2 regions of the Enterobacter sp. DVT3837 genome follow, and region 1 is predicted to be linked to the other one. Evidence: riboswitches for the same ligand, from Rfam matches in the RefSeq annotation. Region 1 holds a riboswitch; the other holds the start of a gene.
What was found. Region 1 has a riboswitch for cobalamin ahead of btuB (TonB-dependent vitamin B12 receptor BtuB). Riboswitches for the same ligand answer to the same signal wherever they lie in the genome.

Region 1 (5,889 bases):
CTTTACGCCCAGTAATTCCGATTAACGCTTGCACCCTCCGTATTACCGCGGCTGCTGGCACGGAGTTAGCCGGTGCTTCTTCTGCGGGTAACGTCAATTGCTGAGGTTATTAACCTCAGCACCTTCCTCCCCGCTGAAAGTACTTTACAACCCGAAGGCCTTCTTCATACACGCGGCATGGCTGCATCAGGCTTGCGCCCATTGTGCAATATTCCCCACTGCTGCCTCCCGTAGGAGTCTGGACCGTGTCTCAGTTCCAGTGTGGCTGGTCATCCTCTCAGACCAGCTAGGGATCGTCGCCTAGGTGAGCCGTTACCCCACCTACTAGCTAATCCCATCTGGGCACATCTGATGGCAAGAGGCCCGAAGGTCCCCCTCTTTGGTCTTGCGACGTTATGCGGTATTAGCTACCGTTTCCAGTAGTTATCCCCCTCCATCAGGCAGTTTCCCAGACATTACTCACCCGTCCGCCGCTCGTCACCCGAGAGCAAGCTCTCTGTGCTACCGCTCGACTTGCATGTGTTAGGCCTGCCGCCAGCGTTCAATCTGAGCCATGATCAAACTCTTCAATTTAAAAGTTTGATGCTCAATGAATTAAACTTCGTAATGAATTACGTGTTCACTCGTTGAGACTTGGTATTCATTTTTCGTCCGAGGACGTTAAGAATCCATGTCACTTTGAGTGCCCACACAGATTGTCTGATAAATTGTTAAAGAGCAGTTGCAACGCGGCTTTCAGCTCACCGTTGCGAGGTCCCGTATATTACGTTTTCCTCATTCAGAGTCAAGCGATTATTTTCACTTTTCTCTGTTGGTGTTCATCTCTGAACCCCGCTAACCCGGCGGCTTGTAAGCCGTTGTTCCGTGTCAGTGGAGGCGCATTATAGGGAGTTCTCAGACGTTGACAACCCCTCTTTTGAAAAAAACTTTCAACCGCCTCTTTTTTGCTCAAAACCGTGCTACAACGCCAGTTTTTCGAGCGTTTCAAAGCCGTAACGATGTAAAACGGGTAAAAGTTGTTCAGTTTCTTTTGTGATCGCCATACAAAAAGCGATATTTGCATCGGTAGATTTTGCATCTGGCGCTTCATGTTCCAGCAACCAGGCAGTACGACGCGCAATTGCCGCACCGGAATCCACCAGACGAGTCCCCTCTGGCAGAACAGCCAGAAGCTCTTCCTGTAAAAGAGGGAAATGGGTACATCCCAGAACAACGGTGTCTGGCGGCTCCGGCATCCGCAACCACGGGCGCAAAATGCGGCGCAGCTCTTCCAGCGAAACAGCGTGTCCATGCAACTTCGCTTCAGCCATTTCGACAAGCTCCGCCGATCCGAGCATTGCTATCTGGCATTCATTAGCAAAGCGGTCGATCAGTTCACGCGTATAAGGACGCTTCACGGTGCCACGTGTTGCCAGCAAACCAACGATACCGTTCGCCGTCAGACGCGCGGCTGGCTTTATTGCAGGAACGACGCCCACAACCGGGAACTGGAATTTTTCACGCAAGGCAGGAAGGGAAACCGTACTCGCCGTATTGCAGGCGATAACCGCCAGCGCAAGGGGGTAACGCTTTTGTACCGCGGTAACAATTTCAACCACACGCTCAACAATAAACTCTTCGCTTTTTTCCCCGTACGGAAAAGCGACGTTATCAAAAGCGTAGATGTAATGGAGATTCGGCAGGAGATGCCGAATCTCATCATAGACCGAAAGCCCACCAACGCCGGAATCAAACACCAGTACAGTGGGACGCGGATCAGAAGGTGTAGCTGCCAGACAAGGTGTATTCCCGTCCTGCAGTTTGATAGCCATAAACTGTCTCGTAATCTTTATCGAACAGATTGGCTATTTTACCACGAACTGTGAGGTGAGAGGTGACAGGATATGAAACTGCGATATCCCACAAACTTACGCCACCCATTTTCACACGTTCTGACGCATAGGTATTCGGATCGATCGCAACGTCGTAACGAGTTCCCAGATAACGGTACGCCAGATTCCAGTCGAGATCCCAGACCTGCCAGTCAAGCTGATACTTAACCTGCTGCTTAGAGCGGCGAGCCAGGACTTCGTTGGTTTTCGCATTACGTGGGTCAACATAATCGTAAGAGATCTGATGGCCTACCGGGCCAGTGTCAAACTGCGCCGTGGCTTCCACGCCTTTGATACGCGCTTCATCAACGTTGTAGTAACGGTATGTATGCGGATCGCTGCTGATCAGATTATCAATATCATTACGATAACCTGTAATACGCCAGTTAACCGGTCCCGTCAGGCCTTCAAAACCTCCTTCCCACTGCTTACTCTCTTCCGGTTTAAGGTCTGGATTACCATAGTTTGCACTGTGGATCTGACTCATCGTAGGCGCTTTAAATGCGGTACCGTAGGAGGCTATCACGCGATAACCATCCACAAACTCCCACGCTGCGCTGGTTTGCCATGTTCCATAGTTACCAAAGTTGGAGTTGTCGTCATTACGCGCCGCCGCTTCCAGCGTCACGCTGTTGAACTGCTGCATCGCTGAAACGAAAACGCCGGTATTACGCTGCTCGTAACCTTTATCCAGGTAGCCCGTTCCGGCCTGCGTCTTCTGCTTTTGCCAGTCCAGTCCTGCACCAATGTTGCCGTGACCGACTTCAACAGTATTAAGCCACTGGGTGGTGTACTGCTTCACATCATCCATCGTTGCGGAATCAGCATAGCGCCCTTTCTTCGGGTCATAGTTCTGATCTTTACTGCGACCGTAACCCGCCACCAGTTGTGACTGGAAAATCCCCTGGTTGTAACGTAGTCCCGTATCCCAGTTCTGGCTGTAGAGCTGGCGAGTATCCGGTCGCCCATCCACCATAAAGTTGGCGTCATAGTGATCGTAACCGTCATACGCCGTGCGGTTGTCATAACCAAAACCACGGAAGAAGCCGCTCACGCTGTCGGTAATCTGCTGTTCCACAGAGCCGTACAGTGACTTACTCATAAAGCCATCGCGGTCAGGCTGACGCGGTGCATCCTGGGCTGCAATATCAAAACCACGGGTATAGGTATAGTTACCCGCCATCGTGATCCTGGTTTTATCAAGAACCTGCTGGAAAGAGCCATCATAGGTTTGGTAACCCTTAGACCCCACACCTGCAGAAATTTCCGCACCCGGTTTATCGCGTCCGGTAATGATGTTGATCACACCGCCAATCGCGTCGGAACCATACAGAGCCGAACGTGGGCCACGAATGTATTCAATACGCTGAATCAGGGAAGTCGGGATCTGGCTCAGGTCAGGTACGTTGCTGATCCCGGCGTTATTCAAAGGAATACCGTCAATCAGCACCAGCACATGGCGAGATTCAGTTCCGCGAATAAATGTCGAAGAGTTCGAGCCCATTCCACCGCTTTGCGCGATATCCACGCCAGGCAGACGTGACATGATTTCCACCACACTCTTTGCCTGCCAGCGTTCAATATCTTCACGCGTCACAACAGATGTCGGAGCCAGAACGGTTTTTGCCGGTTGTTCAAAACGGTTTGCAGTCACCACCAACGAGTCTGCGCTATCCTGCGCCCAGCCCGAAAATGCCGTGACGGACAACGCCGTCAGCAGCGATACTTTTTTAATCATTGTTAAAGCATCCACAATATAAGAAGGATGCCGCAGGATTCATCTATAGCACGCGATGATGAAACCAAATGCGACGTGATCCCGGCAGGTCTTCGGGCTAGGTGGCTTTAGAAGGATGAAGACTTCCCATTTTCACAGTGTCTACAACGCTCATCCCGCCAGTCTTTACCGCTGCGCGTCAGCTCCAGATTTACACTGGATTCCCTTTTCACTCTCAGGAGACCGGAAACAGAATGCTACAATTAGACACGTATAGATGTCCAGATAGCTATTAGCCATTAAATCTGGACATCCCCTGAACAATGCCTACAATCCCCGCGTAATTCTTTATCACTCAGGACGCATCATGACCCCAGAACACCTCCCGACAGAACAGTACGACGCGCAGCTGGCAGAGAAAGTTGTCCGCCTGCAAAGTATGATGACGCCTTTCAACGCGCCCGTTCCCGAGGTGTTCCGCTCTCCTGTCAGCCACTACCGCATGCGCGCCGAGTTCCGCATCTGGCACGACGGTGACGACCTGTACCACATCATTTTTGATCAGCAGACAAAATCCCGTATCCGCGTAGACAGTTTTCCGGCGGCGAGCGAGCTGATTAACCAGCTAATGACCCTCATTATGGACGGTGTGCGCACCAACCCAGTGCTGCGCAATAAGCTGTTCCAGATTGACTACCTGACTACCCAAAGTAACCAGGCGATTGTCTCTCTGCTGTATCACAAAGCGCTGAATGACGAGTGGCGCGAGCAGGCAGAAGCCCTGCGCGATGCGCTGCGCGCGCAGAACATCAATGTTCATCTGATTGGCCGTGCTACCAAAACCAAAATCATGCTGGATCAGGATTACATCGACGAGCGTCTGCCGGTGGCGGGTAAAGAGATGGTGTATCGTCAGGTAGAGAACAGCTTCACCCAGCCGAACGCCGCGATGAACGTGCAGATGCTTGAGTGGGCGCTGAAGGCGACGGAAGGATCGACGGGCGATCTGCTTGAGCTGTACTGCGGTAACGGCAACTTCTCGCTGGCGCTGGCGCGTAACTTCGAGCGCGTGCTGGCCACAGAAATCGCAAAACCATCGGTTGCTGCGGCACAGTACAACATCGCGGCTAATCATATCGACAACGTGCAGATCATTCGTATGGCCGCAGAAGAGTTCACGCAGGCCATGAACGGCGTACGCGAGTTTAATCGCCTGCAGGGCATTGATCTGAAGAGCTACCAGTGTGAGACGATTTTTGTCGATCCGCCGCGCAGTGGCCTGGACAGCGAAACCGAGAAGATGGTGCAGGCGTACCCGCGTATTTTGTACATCTCCTGTAATCCGGAGACGCTATGCAAGAACCTCGAAACATTAAGCCAGACGCACAAGGTTGAACGTCTGGCGCTGTTCGATCAGTTCCCGTATACGCACCATATGGAGTGTGGTGTACTGCTCACGGCGAAGTAATTATCTGGCATTTTTGGCAGGTGGAGCTTCGCTCACCTGCCTTACAAATAATTCATTACTCTGGTAACTGGCTCTTACGGCTACGCATGCGCGAGCCAATCCAGAACACCAGCGCCACAGACAGTACCGCAGGGAAGAAGTTAGAGCCGATATCCGGATACTCGGCACGCACCACTGTGCTATACAGCAACACACCCAGAATAAAGCAGGCGGCAGCCAACCCCGGTAACCCGACCGGCATAGTGCGGTTCAGGTAACGTTGATGCAGACAGTAAACCGTCAGCACCAGTGCAATTAGCGGGAAAATCGAAAAAGGTACGATTGAGCTAAAAATAGCGGCAAACGTACCATTAATGGATAAGCCAGCGATCAATGCCAGCAACAGCGTCCCTTTATCCTGACCTGACTGTTTCATTACTCACCTTCACTCTTCGGTTTGATGTGCCAGTTTCTCTTGTTCACGGCGATACCAGTAGTACGCACCTTTAGAAATCATGCGAAGCTGTAATACCAGTCGCTCTTCGAGCTGCTTGCGTTGTTCAATGCTGATATCCAGCGCTTCGGCACCCGCGCTGAAAACAATCGTCACCATCGCCTCAGCCTGTGCTTCAGTAAACGCACGCGGCATATGGTTTTCGAGTTCAAGATAGTCGGCAAGTTCCGCGATGAAATGCTGAATTTCACGCGCGACGGCAGCACGAAACGCCGCAGAGGTTCCGGAACGCTCGCGCAGAAGCAGACGAAACGCGTTGGGGTTATTGCCGATAAATTCCATAAAGGTCGACACGGAGGTGCGGATCACGCTGCCGCCTTTTGCGATACGCTGACGCGCC
Region 2 (5,889 bases), on a different contig from region 1:
CTGAACGCGGCGATTTGCGCAGGCACGACCGGCGTGTCATCCCACTGTTGCGGTTTACCGTCCTCTTCGTAAATCGTTTTGTCCATCCACAGCGTGGCCGCGCTCTGCTGGCGTTTTTTATTTAACTCGCGCGCGTTCGCCAGCTCTTTATCCCAGTCTGGGGCGATGTGGGTGGTTGGCTGCTGCGGCCAGGGCTGTACCGTCTGGGGCGTGATGTTGAGCAGCGCCAGCCAGTCGTTTTTTATCAGGGTGCAGACGTTCGCAAACTGGAAGCTCAGCTCGTCCCACATCAGATCGGGGTGCCAGCCAAAGACACGCATTTGGCCAAAGGTTAAATGGCTTATGTCTTTACTATCAATATGCTTTAAATAATTAACCAGCAGCGGTCGCGCCTGCGGATCTTTCATCAGCGGATTAAAAATAGAACCGGGGAAATTATCGGCATAGATAGCAGGAGGCAGACCTTTTGAGTAAAAACTGTCAGGTGCCAGAAGCAACACAACTTTACTGTTTGCGTTAAGGCTATTTTTAAAACGTGAGAACAGTAAGAATTGCGTTTCGTCATCGACAAATGCATCGCCATACGCCACGACGGGCTTGTGCAATTGCTTATTAAAGTAATTATATACAGCGTAATGTTCATCTTCAGAGGTGGCGACCTCTGATGCACCGATGAAGAAAATAGCATTCCCTTCTAAGGCATGGGAAATGGTGGCTATTTTTTCCGCTTGTTCTTTAGGTGTGCCCGCCATTGATTTAATCAGTGGCTGAAAGGCGAGGGGCGGATCGAAGCTTGTCACCAACGGGTGAACACACAGGAACAAAATGGCCAGTGTCGCCATCAGGATGTGTAAGCAAAGCGTATTTTTGATTTTCATCATCAACCAGTAAGATTACATGACAGTAATTTTTTGAAGTCTGTTGTCATTTCGATTTATAACAATTACACAACAAAAGGCCATCTGTTTATGTGGCATTCTATACCAGAGCGATTTAAACGGATGAGCGTTGCTGTGTTACGGTATGTACAAGGGTGCAGAGACTGATGTGAGGTAAGCACCTGGGTGACTTTTTGCGCAGTTAAACGCCTGTGGGGAAAAATAGAAAAATTCCTGCTTTACAAGGCGCTAATAGATGTTTATAGTGCGCCTCACTTTGGAAGCGTGGCCGAGCGGTTGAAGGCACCGGTCTTGAAAACCGGCGACCCGAAAGGGTTCTAGAGTTCGAATCTCTACGCTTCCGCCAAATTCGAAACCCAGGTCGTTATGCGACCTGGGTTTTTTGTTTTAGCCGGTTTCAGCATGCGATTCAGTCATGCTGATGTGGCGCTGGAACGGTGTTCTTCCATACACAGTGTGTATCAGCTGCAGGGCGCGCAGCGTGTTGTCAACAGGACAAAAAACCTGCTCAATTTTTAGCATAATGTTTTGTTTTATATTTTTTAACGTCCAGCCCTGGCTATTACTATTTTTAATGCCCATACGGTTTTTCGTATAATAAGACGCTGTCTCCATTACGAGAGACATCATAGTGAACAGGTTCTTAATAATTTTTCATGTTTCATTTAATTTTCTGCAAATAGTTTGGTCTGACACGCAAAACTGATTAAATCATGGTGTGGATCACTGCCGACAGAACATAACTAAAATATAATGGCGGTATCGTTCTGAAGCAGGGTTTATTCGCTTCAAAAAATTACTATTATCCACCATGAATGGAAGACATGATGAGAGGAAAAATCCCCAAGAGCGAGTTGCTGGTGACGTTCGAAGTTGTGGCGCGTCACGAAAGCTATACCCGCGCGGCAGAAGAGCTGGCGTTAACGCAGAGTGCAGTGTTCAGACAGGTGACGGCCCTGGAGGAGTTTTTACACACCTCATTATTTAACCATGCCAAAAAACGGATTTTTCTAAATGCAGCTGGAAAGCATTATCTGAATATCGTGAAAGAGACGCTTAATAGGCTGGAGCGCGATACAAATATGATAATGAGCTGGCAGCCTGCCGTTCAGGTGGTGGAGTTAGCGGTAAATCCTACCTTCAGTACGCACTGGCTGATCCCCAATTTATGGGAGTTTAATAAATTAAATCCTGATATTATTGTCAACATTCACTCGCTGGCTAATATCGGCGATTTTTTAAATCGTGAATACGATGCGGCTATTATGCGCGCAGATTTGGTAATGGTGCCAACTTACTGATTTAGTGTACGATGGTGTTTTTGAGGTGCTCCCGTGGCTTCCATCTCCATCAGTTGTCCCTCCTGCTCAGCTACTGAAGGCGTGGTGCGTAACGGTAAAAGTACTGCCGGACATCAGCGCTATCTCTGCTCTCACTGCCGTAAAACATGGCAACTGCAGTTCACTTACACCGCTTCTCAACCCGGTACGCACCAGAAAATCATTGATATGGCCATGAATGGTGTTGGATGCCGGGCAACCGCCCGCATTATGGGCGTTGGCCTCAACACGATTTTACGTCACTTAAAAAACTCAGGCCGCAGTCGGTAACCTCGCGCATACAGCCGGGCAGTGACGTCATCGTCTGCGCGGAAATGGACGAACAGTGGGGCTACGTCGGTGCTAAATCACGTCAGCGCTGGCTGTTTTACGCGTATGACAGGATACGGAGGACGGTTGTGGCGCACGTCTTCGGTGAACGCACTCTGGCCACACTGGAGCGTCTTCTGAGCCTGCTGTCGGCCTTTGAGGTCGTGGTATGGATGACGGATGGCTGGCCGCTGTATGAATCCCGCCTGAAGGGAAAGCTGCACGTAATCAGCAAGCGTTACACTCAGCGAATTGAGCGGCATAACCTGAATCTGAGACAACATCTGGCAAGGCTGGGACGGAAGTCACTGTCGTTCTCAAAATCGGTGGAGCTGCATGACAAGGTCATCGGGCATTATCTGAACATAAAACACTATCAGTAAGTTGGAGTCATTACCGAGGAAGGCGTCAATTATTCTGGCGCCACATTTTACTCAGCGTGTATTTCATTACGGTTAAGTATTTGCCTAAGATGAAGTGAAACGCCGTAAATAGCATTGCTGTTTTATAACGCGCTATTTTCTCATTATGTAAGCCGACCGGTTTGCCACATTTGTGGTAGGGAAGGGGGTGACAATCCCCCGCAGCCCCCGCTGCTGTGATGCTGACGACCCCGTAATGACCACTGATCGTGAGATTGGGAAGGACGGGCGAGGAGGACGCTAAGCCAGAAGACCTGCCTGTCGGGAACGTTCAACAACTTCGGTGGGAAGTGGGTTGTACTGATGCATCATACAGTCGAAAGACTGGGGTTACGTGTATCTATACCTCCCGACCACCCTGGACAGGATCAGGGCCATGGCGGCAAAGCAGTACGCGTTTGTTCTTGCAGGTACCGGAAGCGGTTGTGGTAAAACCACGGTGACGCTAGGCCTGTTGAGTCTGTTAAAACAGCGTGGGTTACGCGTCCAGCCATATAAAGTGGGCCCTGACTACCTTGATACCGGCTGGCATACCAAAGTCAGCGGTACGTCCTCCCGCAACCTCGACAGCTTCATGCTTCCTGAGCCGATACTCAACGCGCTGTTCTGCGAGCATATGCAGCAGGCGGATATCGCGGTGATTGAAGGTGTGATGGGGCTGTATGACGGCTACGGCACCGACCCGAACTATTGCAGCACCGCCGCGATGGCAAAACAGCTGGGCTGCCCGGTGATTCTGCTGGTGGATGGCAAGGCGGTTTCTACTTCAATTGCCGCCACGGTAATGGGCTTTCAGCGATTTGATCCCACCCTCAATATTGCCGGGGTGATTGTCAATCGCGTCAACAGCGAATCACATTATCAGTTGCTCAAAACGGCAATTGAACACTACTGCACGGTACCCGTCCTGGGTTATGTCCCCCGCGTTGAAGGCGTCGGTTTGCCCGAGCGCCATCTGGGACTGGTCACCGCCCGGGAGTCGGTCGCGGACCTGCAGACCTGGCAGAATTTTTCCGCCATTCTCGAACGTACGCTGGACATCGGGCAACTTCTCTCGCTCAGCCAGATGGCGTCGCTGCCGCAGGGCTCCTGGCCCGCGCTCCCTGACGGGGACGCCGGGCGCGGGTTGACGCTCGCGATGGCCGATGACGAGGCCTTCAACTTCTATTACGCGGATAACATCACGCTGCTCGAACGTACCGGGGTCGACATTATCCGCTTTAGCCCGCTGCGCGATACCCATTTACCTGACTGCCAGATGGTCTGGCTTGGGGGCGGTTACCCGGAGCTGTACGCGGCACGGCTTGCGGAAAACACCACGATGCTTGCCAGCCTGCGGGAGGCGCACCGGCGAGGCGTAGCGATCTACGCCGAGTGTGGTGGGCTGATGTATCTCGGCAGCACGCTCGAAGATAGCGAGGGGGCCACGCACCGGATGGCCAATGTTATCCCCGGCCACAGCAGGATGGGTAAACGGCTGACCCGTTTTGGCTATTGTGAGGCGCAGGCGCGCCAGCCCACGCTGCTGGCCGATAGCGGAGAGGTGCTGCGTGGGCATGAATTTCACTATTCCGACTTCTCTCCCCAAACCCCCGCGGTACTGGCGTGTCGCAAAGTACGCGATGGCGTGACGATGCAGGAGTGGACGGGCGGCTGGCAGGTTGGCAACACGTTCGCAAGCTATCTGCACCTCCACTTTGCCCAACGCCCCATGATGCTCAACCGCTGGCTGACGGCGGCGAGGGGGGCACTATGACCCTGCTGGCCTGGTGCGTCGCGTGGCTGCTCGATGTCACTATCGGCGACCCGCAAAACTGGCCGCATCCGGTGCGCTGGATAGGCAACCTGATCAATGCGATGCAGCGGAGTATTCGCCGCTGCTGTCATAGCGACACGGCGCTACGCGTTGGCGGCGGCGTCATGTGGCTGGTAGTGGTGGGGCTGACCTGGGGCATAGCCTGGGGCGTACTGGCGCTCGGACGGATGGTTCATCCCTGGCTGGGCTGGGCGATTGAAGTGTGGATGATGTTTACCGTGCTGGCCGGGCGCTGCCTGGCAAACGCTGCACGGGACGTTGAAGGTCCTCTGCGAGCGGGCGACCTTGATGAAAGCCGCGAAAAACTCTCCTGGATAGTGGGACGCGATACGTCTCAACTTCAGCCGGAACAGATCAACCGGGCGGTGGTGGAGACCGTCGCGGAGAACACGGTCGATGGCGTTATCGCCCCACTGTTTTTCCTCATGCTGGGCGGTGCGCCACTGGCGATGGCCTATAAGGCGGTGAATACCCTCGATTCAATGGTGGGCTACAAGCACGAAAAATACCGCGCGATCGGCATGGTCAGCGCCCGTATGGATGACCTGGCGAACTATATCCCCGCTCGTCTGAGCTGGCTTCTGTTGAGCATCGCGGCGTGGCTATGCCGTGACGATTTCTCCCGCGCGCTGCGCGTCGGCTGGCGCGACCGCTACAACCACAGCAGCCCCAACTGCGCGTGGGCAGAAGCGACGGTCGCCGGCGCGCTGGGCATCCGGCTTGGCGGACCCAACGACTATTTTGGCCAGCGCGTAGAAAAGCCGTGGATTGGCGACGCGCAGCGCCCGATTGCGGTAGACGACATTTCCCGAACGATTCGACTGATGTGGGTTTCCTCCACCCTGGCGCTGGCGCTGTTTATCGCAGCACGCTGGTTGATGGTTGGCGTGGCCTGAGGACAAGAGACAATGCAATACATCCAGCAACCCCAGGCGATTGAAGCCAAAAGTTTCGACATCATTGGCGAAATCATTCGCGAAACGCGGCCGGAATACCGGTTTGCCAGCCCGCTGCATGAGGCGATCGTCAAGCGGGTGATCCATACCACCGCAGATTTTGACTGGCTGGATATTCTCTGGTTTTCAGATGATGCGCTGGAACAG

Region 2: linked by a shared signal. The riboswitch ahead of AC0XWG_RS22220 (cobyrinate a,c-diamide synthase) and the one ahead of btuB (TonB-dependent vitamin B12 receptor BtuB) in region 1 are both predicted to bind cobalamin.

The regions. Positions count from the first base shown of each region.
Region 1 covers NZ_JBWDLA010000001.1:1,657,123-1,663,011, reverse strand. Annotated here, with positions in the region: rRNA gene AC0XWG_RS08135 (16S ribosomal RNA) at 1-573, opposite strand, end outside; gene murI (glutamate racemase) at 960-1,811, opposite strand; gene btuB (TonB-dependent vitamin B12 receptor BtuB) at 1,756-3,609, opposite strand; cobalamin riboswitch at 3,676-3,851, opposite strand; gene trmA (tRNA (uridine(54)-C5)-methyltransferase TrmA) at 3,956-5,056, shown strand; gene AC0XWG_RS08115 (YijD family membrane protein) at 5,112-5,471, opposite strand; gene fabR (HTH-type transcriptional repressor FabR) at 5,481-5,889, opposite strand, start outside.
Region 2 covers NZ_JBWDLA010000002.1:1,480,729-1,486,617, reverse strand. Annotated here, with positions in the region: gene AC0XWG_RS22245 (D-alanyl-lipoteichoic acid biosynthesis protein DltD) at 1-878, opposite strand, end outside; tRNA gene AC0XWG_RS22240 (tRNA-Ser) at 1,158-1,245, shown strand; gene AC0XWG_RS22235 (hypothetical protein) at 1,287-1,481, opposite strand; partial or broken gene AC0XWG_RS22230 (LysR family transcriptional regulator) at 1,727-2,176, shown strand; one part of gene AC0XWG_RS22225 (IS1 family transposase) at 2,234-2,483, shown strand; one part of gene AC0XWG_RS22225 (IS1 family transposase) at 2,483-2,931, shown strand; cobalamin riboswitch at 3,072-3,246, shown strand; gene AC0XWG_RS22220 (cobyrinate a,c-diamide synthase) at 3,347-4,726, shown strand; gene cbiB (adenosylcobinamide-phosphate synthase CbiB) at 4,723-5,682, shown strand; gene AC0XWG_RS22210 (cobalt-precorrin-8 methylmutase) at 5,695-5,889, shown strand, end outside.